3 regions of the Chromohalobacter sp. HP20-39 genome follow, and region 3 is predicted to be linked to each of the others. Evidence: riboswitches for the same ligand, from Rfam matches in the RefSeq annotation. Region 3 holds a riboswitch; each other region holds the start of a gene.
The links. A riboswitch is a leader RNA that binds a small molecule or an ion and turns the genes downstream of it on or off. The one in region 3 is predicted to bind thiamine pyrophosphate.
Positions count from the first base shown of each region.

Region 1: it holds a riboswitch for thiamine pyrophosphate, as region 3 does, so the genes downstream of both, RVY79_RS09180 (ABC transporter ATP-binding protein) here and thiC (phosphomethylpyrimidine synthase ThiC) in region 3, are expected to answer to the same signal.
Region 2: it holds a riboswitch for thiamine pyrophosphate, as region 3 does, so the genes downstream of both, tenA (thiaminase II) here and thiC (phosphomethylpyrimidine synthase ThiC) in region 3, are expected to answer to the same signal.

Region 1 covers NZ_JAWHTP010000003.1:529,651-536,811, forward strand. Annotated here, with positions in the region: gene RVY79_RS09165 (alpha/beta fold hydrolase) at 1-660, shown strand, start outside; gene RVY79_RS09170 (ABC transporter substrate-binding protein) at 716-1,702, opposite strand; gene RVY79_RS09175 (ABC transporter permease) at 1,822-2,589, opposite strand; gene RVY79_RS09180 (ABC transporter ATP-binding protein) at 2,586-3,347, opposite strand; TPP riboswitch at 3,381-3,485, opposite strand; gene RVY79_RS09185 (hypothetical protein) at 3,569-4,411, shown strand; gene RVY79_RS09190 (potassium/proton antiporter) at 4,478-6,187, shown strand; gene RVY79_RS09195 (hypothetical protein) at 6,269-6,520, shown strand; gene RVY79_RS09200 (metallophosphoesterase) at 6,565-7,161, shown strand, end outside.
Region 2 covers NZ_JAWHTP010000005.1:172,014-179,174, reverse strand. Annotated here, with positions in the region: gene RVY79_RS12310 (hypothetical protein) at 1-910, shown strand, start outside; gene RVY79_RS12305 (AGE family epimerase/isomerase) at 894-2,147, opposite strand; gene RVY79_RS12300 (hypothetical protein) at 2,191-2,535, opposite strand; gene RVY79_RS12295 (YciI family protein) at 2,544-2,840, opposite strand; gene RVY79_RS12290 (MFS transporter) at 3,038-4,294, shown strand; gene tenA (thiaminase II) at 4,310-4,981, opposite strand; TPP riboswitch at 5,064-5,187, opposite strand; gene RVY79_RS12280 (FAD-dependent oxidoreductase) at 5,639-6,853, shown strand; gene RVY79_RS12275 (helix-turn-helix transcriptional regulator) at 7,007-7,161, shown strand, end outside.
Region 3 covers NZ_JAWHTP010000004.1:77,619-84,779, forward strand. Annotated here, with positions in the region: gene lnt (apolipoprotein N-acyltransferase) at 1-379, opposite strand, end outside; gene RVY79_RS09965 (heavy metal translocating P-type ATPase) at 549-2,903, shown strand; gene thiC (phosphomethylpyrimidine synthase ThiC) at 3,004-4,938, opposite strand; TPP riboswitch at 5,021-5,150, opposite strand; gene RVY79_RS09975 (NAD(P)-dependent oxidoreductase) at 5,237-6,154, shown strand; gene RVY79_RS09980 (sugar dehydrogenase) at 6,166-7,161, opposite strand, start outside.

The DNA.
Region 1 (7,161 bases), on a different contig from region 3:
AGCCGCCGCGTAATCGCCGTCGATCTGCGTAACCATGGAAAATCTCCGCATGTGGCAGGCATGAGCTATGCCGCCCAGGCGGCGGATGTCGAAGTCCTGCTGGATCGTCTTTCTGTCGACAGTTGCGACCTGCTGGGCCACTCGATGGGAGGCAAGGTCGCCATCACCTTGGCGCGCCAGGCGCCTCAGCGTGTCGCGCGCTTGATCGTGGCTGATATCGCGCCGATTGCTTACCAGCACGGCCATGAGGCGATTTTCAAGGCCATGCGCGCGGTCGAACGGCAACCGCCTTCGGACCGCAAGGAAGCCGACCGGATCATGGCGAATTTCGTCGAGACTCCGGCGATACGGCAGTTTCTGGCGACCAACCTGGTCCGCAGCGAGAACGCTACGCTGGTGTGGCGTGTGGGACTCGATGAGATTGAGGATGATTACGCCCATATCGTCGCGGTGCCGGATGGGGAAGGCACCTATACGGGGCCGACGCTCGTGCTGCGTGGCGAGCGTTCCGACTACGTTGAGGATGACGCTTTGCCGGCGGTCGAGGCGGTGTTACCGGAGGCACGTGTCGAGACCGTGCCTGATGCCGGGCATTGGTTGCACGCCGAACACCCTGAAGCATTTCAAACGGCTGTGGCGAACTTTTTGGCCAGCGAATGAGATAAAACGACCTGGAGTGCTAGGTAGGTCTCCAGGTCGTTGGCGATAAGACGCTCTAGAGACGATTCACGTCGACGGCGAGGCGTGAGACCGGGCTTTTGGCTTTGATCTGGCCGCGCTCGAGGAGAAACGCCTCGAATGCCTTGTAGCGGCGCACATCAAGGGCGGCGGGTCGCAGGGCGAAGCGTGGAATGGAGTTATACCAGGCTTTCTTGTTGACCGGTGTATCCAATGCCGGATCAGAGGCCTTGAAAGCTTTCCAGCCCTCGTCGGGGTGATTGATGATCCAAGCTGTGGCGTCTTCGATGGCAGCCATGAAACGGGCATAGGCATCGCGGTGTGTGTCGAGAGTCTCGCGATTGGCGATGAAGATCAGTTCGTCGTAGGTGGGGACGCCTTCTTCCTCAATATAGAATGCTCGCCCTTTGACGCCTTCCTGGGCCATTTGTGCCAGTTCGAAGTTGCGAAATGCGCCGGTGATGGCATCGACCTTGCCGCTGATCAATGCCGGTGTCAGCGCGAAGTTGACGTTGACCATCTCGACACTTTCAGGGTCAACGCCATTGTGCTCGAGCATGGTATTGAGCAGTACTTTCTCGACGCCGCCCACCGAGTAGCCAATGGTCTTGCCGGCCAGGTCTTTCATGCTCTCGATATCGCTGTCGGCACGTACCAGCGTGACATTGAGCGGTGTCGCGATCAGCGTGCCCACGCGTACCAACGGCAAGCCTTGGTCTACCTGTAGATGCAACTGAGGCTGGTAGCTGAGTGCCAAGTCCACCTTGCCGGCGGCGACCAGCTTGGGGGGGACACTAGGGTCGGCCGGCGAGATTAGCTCCACATCGAGCCCATGTCGCTCGAAGAAGCCGCGTTGCTGGGCGATGACCAGGGGGGCGTGCGTCGGGTTGGTGTACCAGTCGAGCATGACCTTCAGGGAAGTCGTCTCCGAAGTGCTGTCGTCATCTGCGGCCCAAGTCGAGCCGGGTATGATCAACATCAGCGCAAGGCAAGCTCCCATGAGGCGTCGAGTCAAACGTAGCATGTGATGTTCTCCTGCGGATCTCCGCCCATTGAGTGTGGCGGGCGTTATCGTTATCGCCGTAAAAGGCGGTGTGTGGGGCATTGCCATGCGATGGCGGGTGCTACCCCGGATGATCGTTGTCAGTTGGTGGTGCCGGTGCGGTCGTCATGCCAAGGCATGAGGCGCCGCATCACCGCATCGGTAGTAAAGTAGAGCGCCACCCCGAAGGTGATGAGGATCAGCAGGGCGGCAAACATCAGATCGACCTGCATGCGCGCGTTGGCATTGAGCATCAAGTAGCCTAGGCCTTGGCTGGAGCCGACCCATTCGCCGATCACCGCCCCGATGGGGGCGGCACTGGCGGCCATGCGCATGCCGGAGGCCAGTGATGGCAAGGCGGCGGGCAACTGAATGCGCAACAATTGCCGTCGACGGTTGGCCCCCAGTGTCTGGGCCAGGTCCAGCCACCCTTGTGGCGTCTGGCGCAGGCCGTCGTAGCATGTCGAGGCGACCGGGAAATAAATGATCAGCGTGGCCATGACGATTTTCGCAGTCATGCCATACCCCAGCCATAGCATGAGAATAGGGGCCAGGGCGAACAAGGGCACGGCTTGGCTGATCAACAAGATTGGTAGCAAAGTGCGCCGCAAGCCATGAAAACGAGCCAAGGCCAGGGCCGTGCCGAGCCCGCTCATGAATCCGATGAGCAGCCCCGCGACGATTTCGATGACCGTGATACCGGCATGATGCCATAACAGTTGCTGGTGCGCCGCGAACGCTTGCACGACGGTCAGCGGCGCGGGAAGGATATAGTCGGGAACGCCAGTGACGATGACGAGTAACTGCCAGAGGCCGAGTAGGGTGATGATCCCCAATAGGGCGGGCCAGAAACGCTTGAGTATACTCATACGACACCCTCACCGATATTGCCATGCGGCGCGTGGAGACGATTCACCAACTGCGATTGCATGCGCTGGACATCGGGCGCCTCGAGGGCACGGGGGCGTTGTCCGCCGGGGACGTCGAAGTCGCTCAACGATGCCGGCTGACCGCTGAGTATCAGGATGCGATCGCTCAGGCGCAGGGCTTCGAGCGGGTCGTGCGTGACCAATAATACGGTGCGACCGGCCAGCAGGCGCGCGGCTAGCTCATGAAGTTCCAGGCGAGTGATCGCGTCGACGGCAGAAAACGGTTCGTCCATCAAGACTACGGGGGCGTCTTCGAAGAGCGTGCGGGCCAGCGCGACGCGTTGACGCTCCCCCCCGGATAACGTCTTGGGCCACTGCTCGGCTTTGTCGCCGAGACCGACGTCGCCGAGCAGGTCCTGGGCGCGTTGATGTTGCGCCGCCGTGGGGCGACCGCGCAGCGCGGGGCCGAGCAGGACGTTGTCGATGACCTTGCGCCAGGGAAGTAACTGGTCTTGCTGAGCCATCCATGCCAAGCGGCCGGCCAATGGGCGCTTATCGGTGGTGGTGAGGGTCAAGTCATGGGTGTCGGGGATCGGGAGGGCAGCGATCATGCGCAGCAAGGAGCTCTTGCCGCTGCCGCTGCGGCCGAGCAGCCCCGTCCAGCTACCAGGGGTAAAGTCGGCTGCAAGGCCATCGAACAGCCATTGCCCCGAAAAGGCGAGCCTCGCCTGGGACAGCGAAAAACCGAGGGACGTCATCAAGGCTCCATGAATGGGGCGAAGGACGTGCCGACGGCACGCTCTGGTCTTTCCTCCGCCGGTGTTAACCGGATCAGGTTCCAGGGTTGCGTGTGGCGCTCTCAGCCCATTCCTTGATGGGCACCCCTATCCAGAGAGGGTTATTGTATCCTGATGCGACGGCGACTGCCCAGACGTGCTGGGTGGTCGCCTCGCTATCGCTTGGGCAGCCAGGAGCACGCATGTATCCCGATCCCGCACTGACGCATCGCGTCGAGGTCTTTACCGGTCATGCTCTTGCCCCGTTGCCATTGGCCTGGGATGACAGCGCCAACTGGTTGTGGCGAACGCGCGATGAGGCGCCGCAACTGCTCAAGCTGGCGCGAACGCATCCCGCCCAGGATCCGTTCTGGCAGGGGGTCAATCGGCTCTTCGGTTTCGATCGCTGGCGTTGCCCTGAGGCAATAACGCGACTGGTGGGGGCCTTGCCGACGTATTTGCCGTTGCCGCCATTACCCTTGACGTATCTGGGCGCATTGCATCAGACGCCGCTCTGGAGTTTGCCCTGGAGCGAGGGCGTGTCGGCGCGAATGGGAGAAGTCTTCGCCGAACTGTTGGGTAGCCAGTTGGGCTACCTGCATCGCGAAACCGTCTCGGGCTGGGGGCATCCTCTGGAAACGGTCTGGCCGCTATCGCAATGGCCGCGACGCGCGCGCGATTTTTTAAAACACCATCCTGGCTGTGCCGATTGGCAGGCACTGCCTGATTTCCCCATCCCGTCGCGCGCCGTGTGGTGTCTGCCCGATTTGCGTGCCGATCAATTCCTGTATGGCGCTACCGGATGGTTATGGAGTGACTGGGAGGCACTGGTGTGGGCGCCGCTCGAGTTTGATTTGTGTGTGGCCGAGCTGTTGATCACGGAGCCTGCCGAACGGGATGCCTTCGTCACCGGCTACCGGCGACAGTCGCCGGATGTCGCGCTGGGCACATATCGCCAGGGGATGCGGGCGCTGATCTGGGCCATGCGATTGCAGGGCGATATAGATTGGCGTGTCGTGCAATCGCATCCACATTGGTTGATGTAGGTGACAGCATGATGCACCGGGACATGGCATACTAGGTCCTTGAATTCAGGGAGATAGTCGTTAGTCGTGGATACCATCAACAGCCTTTTTTTGTTTTCGGGATTTCTAATCGCGCTGAGTATCGTGGCGAGCCGTGTTTCGTCACGCATCGGCGTGCCGCTGCTGGTGTTGTTCCTGGGGTTGGGCATGATGGCCGGCGAGGAAGGTGTGCTGGGCATCGAGTTCGATGACTATTCGCTGGCCTACCTGATTGGACACCTGGCGCTGGCGATGATCCTCCTCGATGGTGGCTTGCGCACGCGGCTCAAGACGTTCCGCGTGGGTCTCAAGCCGGCGCTGTGCCTGGCGACACTGGGAGTCTTCGTGACCAGCGGGCTCGTTGGCCTGTTGGCGACCTGGATATTCAACCTTTCCTTGGTGGAAGGCTTGCTGGTGGGTGCCATTGTCGGGTCGACGGATGCCGCTGCAGTATTTTCGATGCTCAGCGGGCAGGGCGTGACGCTCAACGAGCGGGTGGGGGCGACGCTGGAGATCGAGTCGGGCACTAACGATCCGATGGCGATCTTCTTGACTATCACTCTGGCCGAAGTGCTGGTAAACGGTGCCAGCGGTGTCGTGCACACCCTGGTAACGTTCGTCTCGCAGTTCGGGTTGGGCTTGCTGTTCGGGGTCGGGGGTGGCTGGCTGGCTGCCAAGTTGCTGCGCTGGCTAGACCTGGCGTCGGGGCTCTATTCGCTGCTGGCGCTGGCGTCGGGCTTTTTCATCTTCGGCTTGACCAGCGCGGCCGGTGGCAGTGGCTTCTTGGCGATTTATCTAGCGGGCTTGATGATCGGCAACCAGCCTGGGCGGCATCTCACGCATATTCTGCCGGTCCACGATGGCTTGGCGTGGCTGAGTCAGATCGGGCTTTTCTTGGTGCTGGGGCTGTTGGTGACGCCCAGCGAAATGATCGATTACGCCATACCGGGTGCCGCCTTGGCGTTGGGCCTGATTTTCGTGGCGCGCCCGTTGGCCGTTCTGGTTTCGCTCAAGCCATTCTTCAACTTCCGTTGGCGGGAGCTCGGTTTCATTTCCTGGGTGGGGCTGCGTGGGGCGGTGCCCATCGTACTGGCCATCTTTCCGGTGATCGCCGGGGTCGAGAATGCGACGCTGTATTTCAACGTCGCCTTCTTCGTCGTGCTGATGTCATTGTTGATGCAGGGGGCCTCCCTGGCGCGGGTGGCGCGCTGGATGCGGGTCGAGGTGCCGGCCGGCACGACGCCCAATCGCCGCGGTCCGCTAGGAGTGTTGCCGGAAAACGATTATGAAATGTTCGTCTATAAGGTCGAGAACGAAGCGCTCGAGGACGTGCCCATTCGCTTGCTGCGCTTCCCGTCGGGCGCCTTGATTTCCGGCCTGTTTCGCAAGCACACCATGCTGCATGCCAAGGGCAGTACGCGGTTGAAGCTGGGTGATGTCATTTGCGTCATCGGGCGTAGCGAGGACCTGCCAGCACTCAATCGCTTGTTCAACGGAGATGCCACGCTCAAGCGTGAGCGTGCTTTCTTCGGCACCTTCACGTTGGACGGGGAAGCCGTCATGAGCGATGTGGCGGATGCCTATGGCCTGACATTGAGTGCCGGTGAGCAGCACATGACCTTGGGTGAGTTCGTCTCGCTGCGCGTCGGTGGTCATCCTGTGGTGGGGGACGATGTCGATTGGCACGGCTTTCACTGGGTCGTCAATGCGGTGGAAGGTAATCGGGTGACGCGAGTCGGGTTGCGGCTTTATCACTGAGTCAGGCACTTGAATGCAATAGCGCACAGCGCGATATCCTGTTCTATGCTAGGTAGATTGTTTTGTCCTGCGGAGTTTGTCATGTCCATGCCCCATAGGCGCCTCTATCGCTGTCGCGCTTGTCAGGTCGAAGTATTCATCAAGGCAACACGGCGGCCGCTGGAAGCAAAGTGCCCGGAATGCGAGGCGAGTGATTTCGAGAGCGTCGAAATGGCCGGTGCGCATCCGCGTGCTAGCGTCGATGAGTTGCTGGCGAAGGCGCTGGAGCTGGAAGGCGGGGGGGCGCGTGACGTTGCTCGGCGTTCTGCAAAGCCAACCTTTCGTGATATTTAAGCGATTCGTGTGGTGTTTCCGTTGGTTGATAAGGAGCCGTTTGCATGATTCAACGGCACGGTCCCAATGAGCGCGGCCGCGATTTCATCGTCGGTGATATACACGGCCAACTGGCGTTGTTACATGACAGGTTGAACGCGGTCGGTTTCGATCGCCGACGAGATAGGCTGTTCAGTGTCGGGGACCTGATCGATCGTGGCGCCGATAGCCTCGGGTGTTTGTCCCTCGCCCTCGAACCTTGGTTCTACGCGGTGCGTGGCAATCACGAAATGCTGGCGTATGACGCGTTGCTGGGCGAGGAAAGAGGCAGTCTGAAAGCCCGCGACGCTTGGATGATCAACGGCGGAACCTGGGCTCTGGAGGCGGGGTTGGGCGAGGCGCAGACGATGCTCCAGCAGGCCTTGCCATGCATGCCCTATGCGCGCGAAGTATTAGTCGCGGGCAAGCGTCTCGGGATCGTTCACGCCGAACCACCCTCGGACTGGAATGATGTCGCAACGCCTTCGCAGGATCTTCTTTGGGGAAGGATGCGCATTCGGCGTGGCGACGGGACGCCAGTCAGCGGCATCGATGCCGTGGTGGTGGGGCACACCATCGTGGAGCGCCCCATGTGGCTGGGGAACGTCCACTACATCGATACC
Region 2 (7,161 bases), on a different contig from region 3:
GCTCGATGCCCACGAGCTGCAGGCGGAATTTTCCAAAACATTGGCCCAGCTGATGATGATCAGCACCATGCAGTCGCAACAACTCGTGGCACAACAAAATCAACTGGGCCAACAGCAAAGCGATTTGAAAGAAAAGGCCGAGTCACTGGCCAATCACACTCGAAAACTGGAAGAGCATCAGGCCAGCATATCCCAGCAGGCAACCGAGCTGCGCCAATACGTCACCAACCTCCTCAATGTTCAAGGTCTAACCGCTGAGCATGGCCAGCAGCTCATCGACATCGCCGAGGAAGTCACATCGACCAAGGACCGGCTTCTGGAAGAATTCGCGACGCGCGTCCAGGAGATCGATGCTGCCTTGGTCGCTCAGCAAGAAAGCGCCCAGACGGAAATCGACCGAGTGCATGCCGAGCTACAAGAGCGTCTCGCGGTATCCGAACGCCATCAGCTTGAAAAGCAGCAGCATGCTGAAAGCCGACAGGAACAGCGGCAAGAAGCATTGACTTCACGTCTGGAGCACATCAAGACGACACTCGAGGAAGCAACACGCGCCGACATCGCCACGCTACGAGGCGAGGTCGAGACGCAACAGCGCGACTTCCTTTCACGCCAGTCCTCTCTGTCCGAGGCTATCTCGCAAGCTCGGCAAGAGTTGCAAGCACAGCTCGATACCGACATAGCCAAGACTCACGAGACACTCTCGCGACAAATAGACGAGCGTACGACACAAAGTGATAAAGAAATAACGCTGCTACGCACCGAGCTTGGCCAGTTGCACCAGCAGCAACGCACCGACGCCAAGGCACAGCGTCGACGCACCTATTGGCTGTGGGCCGGCATGACCTTGCTCGCTATTGCCGGTGGGGTTGGCATCGCTTACCCGTATCTGCCGCTCAACTATCTTGCATAGCTACCGCCACGGCCAACGCGGGCGCCAGCGGTAGACGCGGCAGCAAGGTGGCTTGGTAAGCGTGATAGAGATCGGGTTTGACGTCGCCCTGCGCCATGTCGATAGCGAGGCGATGATCCAGTTCTTGCTGCCAGCCGCCACGTGCCCGGTCGATGAAGGTGGTGTCGATGAAGTCCCACACATGGCGATACCAATGCTCATAGTGCGCCTCGCCGGTGCGCTGCAGGAAAGCCCCAGCCGCTGCCAACGCTTCGGCATGCGTCCAGTGGCGCCGCCGCCGGGAGCTTGGCTGGCCCTGCCAATCCACAGTGTAAACCAACCCAGGCGCACCGTCACAGGCCCAGCCGTCACGTAGGCTGGCCTCGAACAGCGCAGCGGCGTCCGCGAACAGCCACGCGGGCGCCTCCCGCCCACGCGCCTCGAGCGCCGCCTCCAGATGCAGCATCAGGCGCGACCATTCGAAGCCGTGTCCGGGCGTGGCGCCATAGGGGGTGAAATCATGGTCCGGCTCGTCGGCATGAAACGTCAGCCATTCGGACCAGTCGCCATGAAAGTGTTCGAGTATGCGATAGTCGCGCGGCGCCGCGTGCTGATGGATCAAGCGCTCGACGACAGCCAGCGCCCGATCCAGCCAATGTGGCTCATCGCGCACATCGGCCAACGCCAGGCACAGCTCCACGCCATGCATGTTGCTGTTGCCGCCACGATAGTCCGCCAGCTCACGCCATCCTTGCGCATAACTTTCGACAAAGGCCTGCTCGCTCTCCGACCAGAAGCGCGTCTCGATGACCTCGACCACTTCATCGAGCAGCCGTGCTGCACCGGGGATGCCCGCCTGGGTCGCCGTCGCGGCCCCCAGGGCGACGAAGTGATGCAGGTAGCACTGCTTGGTGCGATCCTCCGTCGAAGCGGGATCGGCCACCAGCCAGCCGCCATCCTGCTCGTCACGCAGCAAACCGCTCAAGGCACGTATGGCATGCTCGGCCAGCGCGGCCGCGCCGGGCACGCCCTGCATCGCCGCCAATCCATAGCTATGCGCCATGCGCCCGGTAATCATTGTATCGGCGCCGGCGCCTTCAAGAATCCGGCCATCGCCGTCCAGCGGCGCGAAACCGCCGCTGTCGAGCCGCGCCTGACGGTGAAAATCGAGCAGCCTCAAGCCCTCCCGCATCAGCCAATGATGGTGTGTATCGGTATCCAACCAGCGCCGTGATAGTGAGCGATTGTTATCTGTCATGTCATACACGCCTTGAGTTCTGGATAAGTAGGGCCAACGGAATTCACTCACGCGCCGCCAGCACGCGCTGGTATTCCTCCCGCCACGCCTGAGCATGCAAGGCGGTATCGGCGGGAAAACGCCCCAGCTCGACGGCCAGTTCGAAGAAGCCACGGGCCGGCATGTGCGGCGCGCGGCGACTGACGACCAGCGCGGCGATGAAGGGTCGACCTTGAGCGGCGTCTTCACGCATCAAGACCTCCAGCGCCTGGGCAACACGCTGGATGGTACGCGGTGGCTGCAAGCCGAGCGCGTCAGCGACCTCCTGGTAGGTCATTGGCAGCTTCTCTCGCGGCGCCGCTTCGAGCGTTTCGCGCACGGCGGCAAGCGGTAGCGGACTATCGGACATGGTCTCGCTCAAGCGCTCGGGTCGAACAGTTTGACTTCGCGAATATCGACGCGCTCCCACACACGACCGGTCATGTAGGGTTCCGTCTCAAGCCACGCCTCCAGCGCATGGCGGTCGGCGAACTGGAAGTGCACGCTGGAACCCATCATCTTGCCGTTGTCATCCAGAATCGCCCCGCCGCTAAGGAAACAGCCCTCACGGGCGAGCTGGCACACGCCGTTCAGATGCGCATCGCGATTGGCCAGACGGCGATCCAGCGCCTCGACATCGGTGTAATCGTAGGCCACTACGGCATATTGCGGCATGATGTTCTCTTGTCTCAAAAATATTGAATCGGGGGCGTTGCCACCATGGTCTGAATCATGCGTGAGGCCAGGCCGTGGTACAACGGTAAGTAAGGTATTAACGCCGCCACCCTGGCCCCTTTCACCTGACCCGAGATGCTCATGCACCGCAACTCGACCAATAGCGCTCACGTCGTCAACCAGCCGCCACGCATGGCATGAGCGATACCCGCCTTTTTCGCTCGCTACGTTTTTACAATTACCGAGTGTGGGCTATCGGCGCCCTGGTCTCCAATATCGGCACTTGGATGCAGCGCATCGCACAGGACTGGCTGGTACTGACCGTGCTCACCGATCACGATGCCAGTGCCGTGGGCATCACCATCGCCTTGCAGTTCGGCCCGCAATTGCTGCTGCTCCCGCTGACCGGCTATGCCGCCGACCATTTCGACCGCCGCCGGCTGATCCTTCTCACTCAGGCATTGCTTGGACTATTGGCAATAGGGCTGGGGCTGGTCACCCTCACCGGCGTAGTGACACTTTGGCAGGTCTATGTCTTCGCCTTGGGGCTCGGCTGCGTCACGGCCTTCGACGCCCCCGCTCGTCAGACCTTCGTCAACGACCTGGTCGGCGAAAAGCATCTCTCCAACGCAGTGGCCCTCAATTCGACCTCCTTCAACGCTGCACGGATGATCGGCCCCGCCGTTGCCGGATTGTTGATCGCCGCCGTCGGCAGCGGCTGGGTCTTCATGATCAATGCGGCCTCATTCGCCGCCGTGCTCGGGTCGCTATGTCTACTGCGGCTCGACGAACTGCTCCCCGTCGCTCGGCCAAGGCATAACGCCGGCGGACTGACGGAAGGCTTCCGTTATGTCTGGCGGCGCCCCGAGTTGAAAGCCATCTTGCTGATGCTCTTCATGATCGGCACCTTCGGCTTCAACTTCGCGGTCTATATTTCCACCATGTCGGTGAAGGCGTTTCACGGCGAAGCGAGCCTGTACGGCTTCCTGACCTCATCCTTGGCCGTCGGTTCGGTCGCGGGCGCGCTATTGGCCGCCAAGCGCGAGCGCCCGCATATGCGACTGCTGTGTTGCTCTACTCTGGGATTCGGTGTCTGCTGCGGTCTGGCGGCGCTCGCCCCCAACGCATACCTCTTCGCCGCCGCCCTGATGCTGACGGGCCTGGCGGCACTGACCTTCATGACCGCGTCCAACGCACTGATTCAGCTCTCGACGGAACCAACAATGCGCGGCCGAGTAATGGCATTACGCATGGCGATCACCATGGGCGGCACGCCGCTTGGCGCCCCCGTCGTCGGCTGGCTCGCCGATCACGCCGGACCACGCTGGGCGATGAGCGTCGGCGCCAGTGCCGGCGTCATCGCCGCCCTGATCGGGAGTATCATGCTGATTCAACAGCGCCGGCAGCGCTTGCATCGTCGACCGCAAGGGGCTGATCGCCAACATGAGCCGTGACATGGACTGATCTGATTATTGGCTGACTTGCCAGTCGAGCCCCATTTGCCAGAAGTCGATTTCAAGACGGGTCGCATCTCGAAAAACACCGGCGAGCTCGTCAAAGCGCTGCTCGGTCACGTCGGCCAGTCGTTCATCCAGCCATGCGATTTCGCTGCGCATGGCGCTCTGGAACGCGTCGCTTTCGTACATTGCGATCCAGGCATCGTAGGGATTGGCATCGCGAACCGTCGTGGGGTCGCTGTTGAGAGTATTGGCGATTTCGCCATAACCCACCAGACACGGAGCGAGTGCCACGTGCATGTCGAGTAAATCGCCCCGGTTGCCGGCATCGAGCACGTAGCGCGTGTAGGCCATGGTGGCCCGGTCTTCTGGCAACCGAGCCAAGTCATGATCGGTGATCCCCCATTGCCGGCAGTAGTCGACATGCAGCGTCAGCTCGGTATCAATGATGGCCTTGAGACTGTCAAAGGCTTGGCGCAGATCTGCCATATTGCGGCTTTTATAGATCGCCAATGCATACGCCCGCGCAAAATGCTGAATGAACAGATAGTCCTGCTGGAGATAATAGCGAAAAGCGTCCGACTCGAGCGTACCGGCGCCCAATCGGCGCACGAAATCGTGCTGGATGTACGCCTGCCAATCGGCCGCGCACGCGTTTTTTAGATCGTTGAAACTATAGCCCATGATCGTCTCCGGTCGTTGGCAAGTAGAGGATCCGGAGACCAGGAGAGGTAAGCGGGTGTGTTGTCATTGACTCGCTTGATTCCCTACGCCAGTACCCGCCTGCATACGCAGGCATTCCCCGGATCAGGTTCAACGGGTCGATGCACTAGCCAGGCCCATGGGCCTTGCACCTCTCAGCCGGTCGTCCGGCACCCCGTCAAGCACGCTAGACACACTAGCCAACCGGAGGTTGTTTTTTCAACAACCGCACGGGAGAGGGTCAGTCCTGAGGCACACGAGGCGAAATCACAGCAGGAGCGTTCTAATATCGCTCAGCGCCTGGGATGACGCCGGAATAATTAAACAGCACTTTGTGCTTATAGCGGTCTTGTGCCAATGGATTTCTGGCGACCCCGTTGCCGGCGATGATGCTCTGGAGGCACGCTGGATGCCGATAGAAGGTCTAAAGAGCCAGGAGTTGGCGTTAAGCCTTGATGTGGTCGAAGTGGCCCAGATGGCTGCCAAGCTAAACCATGCTTTCTCATGAGATAGAAAGATTTTCCTCTCGTGCTCGGGCGAGAGAAGGCGCCAACTTTGCGTAATACAGCGATAGTCCAACCCACCACGTCATTCGCGTCTATCTTACGAGGATCGCCTTTCCTTGCTCACGGAGCCTGTATGGACCTCAAAAGCGGCTATCCTTTCTGGGCAGTCAAGAACGGACTGCTACAGGCCTTTCCCAAGCTCGACCAGGACTTGACCTGCGAGGTCGCCATCATCGGGGGCGGTATCACCGGCGCCTTGATCGCCGATGAATTGGCTCAGCATGGACATGATGTCATCGTGCTGGAGCGCCGTGATGTGGGCTGGGGCAGTTCGGCGGCCAGCACCGCGCTGATTCAATACGAGATCGATACCCACATGACCGATCTTGCCGCACGCTACGGCGAGGCCGATGCCGTGCTGGCCTATCGCGCTTGCGCACAGGCCATCGAACGCCTCAAGGGCCTAGCCGACGCTCTCGGCGATGTCGATTTCGCCATGCAAAGCAGCCTGTATTACGCCAGCGACGAAAGCGATGTCGATAGTCTCTATCGCGAATGGAAGATGCGCCGTCGGTACGGCTTTGCCGCCGATTGGCTACCCCAGGAAGCCATCTCGGAACGCTTCAGCTTCAGCGCTCCCGGGGCGATCCTGACGCATCTCGCCGCGCGCCTCGACCCTTACCGTATGGCCTACAAACTGCTCGACCGCGTACTCGATGCGGGCGGACGGGTGTATGACCGCACCGAAGTCGACAACGTCACGCCGCACGCACGCGGCGTCACGCTCACCACTACCAGCGGCCACTCACTCGCCTGTCAGCATCTCATCGTCGCCGCAGGCTATGAAGCGCAAACCTGGCTCGATGACAACGTCGCCATCAACCGCAGCAGTTATGCCTTTATCACCGACCCCATCGCAGCAGACGTGCTGGGCGAACTCGCCTCGACACTGGTCTGGGAATCCGCGCGCCCTTACCTCTACATGCGCACCACCGGCGATGGCCGGCTAATGGTCGGTGGCGAGGACGACGATATCGATATCCCCGCCAAGCGTGATCAACGCGTAGGCCAAAAGGCTGAAACCTTGATCGAGCAAGTGGAAACGCTATTCCCTCATCTATCACTCAATCCCACGTTTTCCTGGGGCGGCACCTTTGCCGAAACCGATGATGGCCTGCCCTTCTTCGGCCCTCACCCGCAATACGGTGATCGCATCCACTTCGCCATGGCCTACGGTGGCAACGGCATCAGCTACAGCATGATAGGCGCCGACCTGCTACGCGCCCTGATCGAAGGCCGAGAGCACTCACTGGCCGAGCTATTCTCCTTCCGGCGCGTGGGAGATTGACAAGCGTAAAGCCACTAAAAATTACCGTTCGGTCACTAACCGGCCATCAAGCCTCTCGTGGCGTCATAAATTACCGCTCAGTAATTATAATGCTGAAAGTCACGATATATGACGCTACACTTACCGAACGGTAATTATAGATCAGGAACGTAAATGGCCGACTCCCCCCCATCCAAAACATTTGGCGACCGCATTCGTCACAGCGAAGACCTCGGCAAGCTGGTACGCCAGGCGCGTGCCGAACAATCATTGCTACAGACCGACTTGGCCGGGCTGGCCGGCACCGGAAATCGCTTCATCGTTGACCT
Region 3 (7,161 bases):
CCCATAGGCCGGCAAAGCTGAGAAAAGTCAGGCGCTGACCAATAAAACGCCGATAGAGCCAAAATGGGATGGCGTAGAACAACGCCAGAAGAACAACGAATAAAGCTGTCAGCAACACCGCCAGCGGGACGTCGGTGTAACCGTATTCATGGATCGATACATATACCCATGATGTGCCGGAAGCGAACAGCGTTACCCCATAGCACCATCCGCTCAGGGCCGCCTGGCCCGGTGACAGATCATGCAGTCCTATGTACATGAGGCCAATCGCGATCGGTCCAAGCCACCACAGTTCGAAAGGGGAAAAGGTTAAGGTTGTCAGAGCGCCGGCGAACAGCGCGAACAAATAGTTCATCCAAGGGCGATAGGAAGACAGCATCAGGTACTCCTAGTCGAGAGGCTTACTTTTTATCAGCAGCAGAAAGAAAAGGCGAACGGTGAGATGAGCCCAATTAGCGAACAATGTGAAGGCACTGATAATTGCTGCTTGACCTTGAAGTGAACTCCAGACTTTAAGATGGAGAAAAGTCATCGAAAGGTACGACAGTATGCGACATTCGACTTCCAATCATCATGACCACGACCACGACCACGACCACGACCACGACCACGACCACGACCACGACCACGACCACGACCACGACCACGACCATGACGGTGGCTGCTGTGCGGGGCATGATCACGAGGCGGACGAGAACGCCGCAGTCCCTGGTGAGGGCCAGTGGGTCTGGTCGGTGGGGGGCATGGATTGCCCAAGCTGTGCCGCGAAGATTCGCGGCGCAGTGGAGCGTCTGCCCGGCGTCGACGATATTCGCGTGTCGGTGATGAACGAGACACTGTCGCTGTCGCTGGACGAAACACAGACGCCTACCGAGACGATCTCGACCAAGGTGCGTCAGTTGGGCTATGAGGCGACACTGCGCGACGCGGCGTCGAACAACGATGATGCTGCGTCGGATGAACGGGCGCGCCCGCGTTGGTATGCCACCGGCAAGGGGCGGTTGGTGCTAATGAGTGGCGCCGCGCTGGCCGCCGCAACCCTGCTGCGCCTGGCCACCACCGAGTCGGTGGCGTACTGGGGCTTTCTCGTCGCCTGCCTGATAGGGTTGGCGCCGATCGCTCGGCGGGCGTTGACCGCCGTACGGGTCGGCATGCCGTTTACCATCGAGATGCTGATGACTATCGCAGCGGGCGGTGCGCTGATCATCGGCGCCGTGGAGGAGGCGGCGCTGGTGGTGTTTCTGTTCTCGATCGGCGAGATCCTTGAGGGCGTGGCCGCCGACCGGGCCCGGGCGGGCATCCGCTCGCTGGCCGATCTGGTCCCCAGGAGTGCGCTGCTCGAGACGGACGCCGGCGAGACCCGCTCGGTCGATGCGTCGCGACTGGCGGTCGGCCAGGTCGTGGTGGTGCGTCCCGGCGATCGCATTCCCGCCGATGGCCGCATCCTCGAGGGGCATTCGGCAATCGATGAATCGCCGGTGACCGGTGAATCGGTGCCCAAGAGCAAGGCGACCGACGAGGACGTCTTCGCAGGCTCGATCAACCAGGACGCCGTGCTACGTATCCAGGTGACCCGCCCGCCCCAGGACAACACCATCGCCCGAATCATTCGCCTGGTCGAGGAGGCTCAGGAAGCTCGCGCGCCCACCGAGCGCTTCATCGACCGCTTCAGCCGGATCTACATGCCGGCCGTGGTGGGAGTGGCTCTGCTGGTCGCCCTCGTTCCACCGCTGGCCTTCGGCGGTGAATGGAGCGTATGGACCTATCGTGCGCTGGCGCTGCTGTTGATCGGCTGCCCTTGCGCACTGGTGATCTCGGTGCCGGCGTCGATCGCTTCGGCGCTATCGGTGGGCACACGTCGCGGCCTGCTGCTCAAGGGGGGCGCGGTGATCGAGGCGACCGCCAAGGCCAGCATGGTGGCCTTCGACAAGACCGGGACCCTAACCGCCGGGCGCCCGGTAGTCACCGATGTCGTCCCCGCTGACGAAACGAAAGATGCCGATGCCGTCGTCACGCTGGCTGCGAGTCTCGAGCAGGGGTCCAGCCACCCGCTGGCCGAGGCGATCCTCCAGCGCGCCCAGGAGCAAGGGCTGGCGTTGACCCGGGTGAGCGAGGCGAAGGCCATTGCCGGGCACGGCGTCGAGGCGCGTATCGACACACGGCGGGCGTTTGTCGTCTCCCCGCGCTATGCCACTGATCTAGGGGTGCTTCCCGAGTCCCTGGCGGCATCCATCGCCGCTCTCGAGGAGTCCGGCAAGACCACCGTTGTGGTAATCGACGGCGACACGGCGACGGGCCTGATCGCGCTGCGCGACGAGCCCCGTGAGGATGCCACGGCGGGGGTGCGCGCGCTGTCGGCGATGGGAGTGCGCTCGGTGATGCTGACCGGCGACAACCCGCGTACCGCCGCGGCGATCGCCGATACCATCGGCCTCGAGTATCGTGCCGGGCTGCTGCCCGATGACAAGGTCACCATGATCCGCGAATTCACCGAGCGCGAGCGCGTGATGATGGTCGGCGACGGTATCAACGATGCCCCGGCACTGGCCACGGCACACGTCGGTGTGGCAATGGGCTCGGGGACCGATGTAGCGCTGGAGACCGCCGATGGCGCGTTGCTGCGCAACCGGGTGGGCGACGTCGCGGCGATGATCGGTCTGGCCCGCGATACCATGGCCAACATCCGTCAAAACATCACCATCGCGCTGGGCCTGAAGGCGGTTTTCCTGATTACTACGGTACTGGGAATCACCGGGCTGTGGCTGGCGATCCTCGCCGACACCGGGGCGACCGTGTTGGTCACGCTGAATGCGTTGCGCCTGATGCGTGCCCGGCCCGATGCCAAGACGTCGAAGACACAGACGCCGACGCAGACACTCGCCGGCTCGTCGGCCGGTGTCTGAACAGGGACTCGCTGCCAGGTACGGCAAAACGCGGTAAAAAAGGAGAACGCTCAATGAGCGTTCTCCTTGCTGTGTGGGCTGGACCAGCGCGCCCCGACGATCACACCTTCCGGTAGAGTTCGGCCCCCTCGCGGCGGAACTTCACGGCCTGCTCCTCCATACCTTTCATGGCCGCCTCCACGTCGCCCTCGAGGTCGTTGTCCCTGGCCTCGTCCTTCAAGCTGGCCCCGTTGTTCAAGAAAGAGTCGCGAACCTCATGGCTGATCTTCATCGAGCAGAACTTGGGCCCGCACATCGAGCAAAAATGCGCGACCTTGGCGGAATCCTTGGGTAGTGTCTCGTCGTGGTATTCCCGCGCGGTATCCGGGTCGAGCCCCAGGTTGAACTGATCCTCCCAGCGGAATTCGAAACGCGCTTTGGACAGCGCGTTGTCGCGGCGCTGGGCGGCCGGATGCCCCTTGGCCAGGTCGGCGGCATGCGCGGCGATCTTGTAAGTGATGATGCCGGTCTTGACGTCGTCCTTGTTGGGCAGACCGAGGTGCTCCTTGGGCGTGACATAGCAGAGCATGGCGCAGCCGTACCAGCCGATCATCGCCGCGCCGATACCGGAGGTGATGTGGTCATAGCCCGGCGCAATGTCGGTGGTCAGAGGACCTAGGGTGTAGAAGGGGGCCTCGTCGCACTCCGAGAGCTGCTTATCCATGTTCTCCTTGATCAATTGCATCGGTACGTGGCCGGGCCCTTCGATCATCACCTGAACGTCGTGCTTCCAGGCAATTTTGGTCAACTCGCCCAGGGTTTCGAGTTCGGCGAACTGGGCTGCGTCGTTGGCGTCGGCCACCGAGCCGGGGCGTAGGCCATCGCCCAGCGAGAACGCCACGTCATAGCGCTTACAGATCTCGCAGATATCCTCGAAATGGGTGTAGAGGAAACTCTCTTCATGGTGGTAGAGACACCATTTGGCCATGATCGAGCCGCCTCGGGAAACGATACCGGTGACGCGCTCGGCGGTGAGCGGCACGTAGCGCAGCAAGACACCGGCATGAATGGTGAAGTAATCCACACCCTGTTCGGCCTGTTCGATCAGAGTGTCGCGGAAAATCTCCCAGGTCAGATCTTCGGCGACGCCGCCGACCTTCTCAAGGGCTTGGTAGATGGGCACGGTGCCGATGGGCACCGGGGCGTTGCGGATGATCCACTCACGGGTTTCGTGAATGTTGGCGCCGGTGGACAGGTCCATGATGGTGTCCGCGCCCCAACGGATGCCCCAGGTCATCTTGTCGACCTCGTCCTCGATGGCCGAACTCACTGCCGAGTTGCCCAGGTTACCGTTGATTTTCACCAGGAAGTTGCGGCCGATGATCATCGGTTCGGTTTCCGGATGGTTGATGTTGCAGGGGATGATCGCCCGCCCTGCGGCCACCTCATCGCGCACGAACTCCGGAGTAATCTCCTCCGGGAGGCGTGCGCCGAAGCCTTGACCGGGATGCTGCTGGCCGAGGATGCGCTCGACTTCCTGGTTGCCTGAGTACGCTGTAGAGAGGGCCTGGCGGCGCTGATTCTCGCGGATGGCGATGAACTCCATCTCGGGTGTGATGATGCCCTGTCGAGCGTAGTGTAGCTGGGTCACGTTGTTACCCGATTTGGCGCGTCGCGGTGTGCGGGTCAGCTCGAAGCGTAACGGGGCGAGCATGGGGTCGTTGGCGCGGCGCCGACCGTATTCGGAAGTAGGGCCGTCGAGGCATTCGGTGTCGCCACGCGTATCGATCCAACGGCGGCGTAACTCGGGGAGCCCCTTGCGCAGGTCGATTTTCGCCTCAGGATCGGTGTAGGGACCTGAGGTGTCGTAGACCAGCAACGGCGGGTTTTTCTCATCCTGGCCGGAGGTGCGGGTCGGCGATAGCGATATCTCGCGAAAGGGCACACGGATGTCCGCACGTGAGCCTTCCACGTATATCTTGCGCGAGCCGGGTAGCGCCTGAATGGCGGCCTCGTCGACGCGGGCGGTGTCGGAAAGAAATTGCGGTGATGTCATATGTGCTCCAGGTCATGACGCAAGTCAGGCCGGCGCACAGCGTAGGCGGGAGAGGTGAGCAACGGTGAATGCATCTTCAGGTGTTGCGCCCCCGCTTGATCCCTACGCCGGTACTAGCCGGATCAGGTTCGTCGGGATCCGTCGTGGCGTCCGCCTTGATGGCGAGCGCAGGACGATCTCAGCCGGTTCCACCGGCACCCCGTCAAGCTGTCGTCTAGAGTCTAGCAAGGTATTGCCCGAATGAAATCCCTGTGCGATGTACGGACCAGAGGGACGTCAAATCCTCGTTTGCGTGCTAATGTCCCAGGGAAAACAAAGCAAAGGAGCGTTGAACATGAAAGTTGGATTCATTGGCCTGGGCGCCATGGGGCGTGGCATGGCGCAGCAGTTACTCGAGGCGGGGCATGAGGTCACGGTATGGAATCGCTCCCCCGAGGCGGCCGAAGCGCTCGCCGAACAGGGCGCCAAGATCGCCAAGACACCGGCCGACGCGGCGCGATGTGAGGTGCTGGTGAGCATGTTGGCCGACGATCAAGCCGCGCATCAGGTGCTGGTGGAAAGCAAGGCCATCGAGGCGATGAAGAAGGGCAGTGTTCACATCAACATGGCCACGGTGTCGGTGGCTTTCGCCCGTGGCATGGCGGCGCTTCACGAACGCCTGGGCGTAGGCTATGTCGCCGCGCCGGTGCTGGGGCGTCCGGACGTCGCGGCGGCGGGCAAGCTCAATATCATCGCTGCCGGCGACCCGGCACAACTCGAGCGGGTCAGACCCGTGCTCGACGCCATGGGTCAGGCTGTCTGGCCGTTGGGTGAATCACCCGAGCGTGCCAATGTGGCGAAGATCGCCGCCAATTTCATGCTCGCCAGTGCCATCGAATCGATGGCCGAGGCTTCGACACTAACGCGCGCGTACGGCATCGAGGCCAGCGATTTTCTGGATATCGTCACCAATACGTTGTTCGCCTCGCCGGCTTATCAGGGCTACGGCAAGATGATCGCCGAAGCGCGCTTCGAACCCGCCGGGTTCACGATGCGTCTGGGTCACAAGGATGTCGGGCTGGCCTTGAGCGCGGGTGATGAGCAAAGCGTCGCCTTGCCATTGGGCAGCGCGGTCCGCGACCGTCTACTCGACGCCCTCGCCAACGGCGATGGCGACAAGGATTGGTCGGGGCTCGCCGAGGTCGCCGCGCGCCAGGCGCATCTGGACAAGCGCTAGGATTTCTCGGATCAGGGCGTCAGGCGATACAACCCGGTATCGCCTTCGTCGGCGGTGAAATAAAGCGCGCCGTCGCGGTAGGCGATACCGGCGGGGCGCGCCCAGCGTTCGCCATTCTCCGCCTGGAAACCGCTGACCAGGTCGATCACCTGTCCCTGGCGGCCGTCGTCCTCGAGTCTAATGCCGACGATCTTTGGCGGCCGGCGGGTAGTGCGACCCCCGGCTGTTTGCGTGGCCCAGCTGCCATGGATGGCGGTGACCATATCCACCTGCCAGGGATTGTCATCAGGCAGAAAGGTCAGGCCGATGGGAGCGCTACGAGCGGCAAACGTCGCCACTGGTGGCGCGAGCGTGTCACGCCCGGCGGGCGGCGCCGAGTCGATGCATTCATCGCGTTGCCACTCGCCCTCATTCCATTGATACCACGGCATGCCGTGGAAGCTGTCGGTCTCGGCGCGTACCAGTAATTCCGGCGGCACCTCGTAGCCCCAGTGGTCGGGGCCGTTGTTGTTGAGATACAGCGTCCCTTCGGGGCTCCAGGCCATGCCGATGGGGTTGCGCAGTCCGCTGACGTAGGGCGTCCATTCAGGCGTCTCGCGCGAGGAATCGAGCGCCATTACCCCGCCTCGCCGGTCCTCGAAAGCCGTGTCCATGGTGATGCGTTGCGCCGAGCAGTTGCCTTGAATGCCGAGCGCGACATAGAGCCTGCCATCGGGTCCCACGGATAGCGAGCGCGAGGCGTGGCCACCCCCGCCGGGCAAGTCGGCGACGCCCTCGAAATCCATCTCTGTGACGTCCTGTCCCGGCGAATACGCAGTGCGATAGAGACGATCGGTGGTCGCTACGTACAAGTAGCCTTCATGCACCACGGCGCTGTGCGGGTAACCGGACAGCGGGATCTCCGCATCGACTCGATCATAAGGCGGTTGCAGGCGATACAGGCGCCCTGCCCGGGAGCCGATGAACATTTCGCCTTCGGGGCCGAAACTGATCAAGCGGGGCGCGCG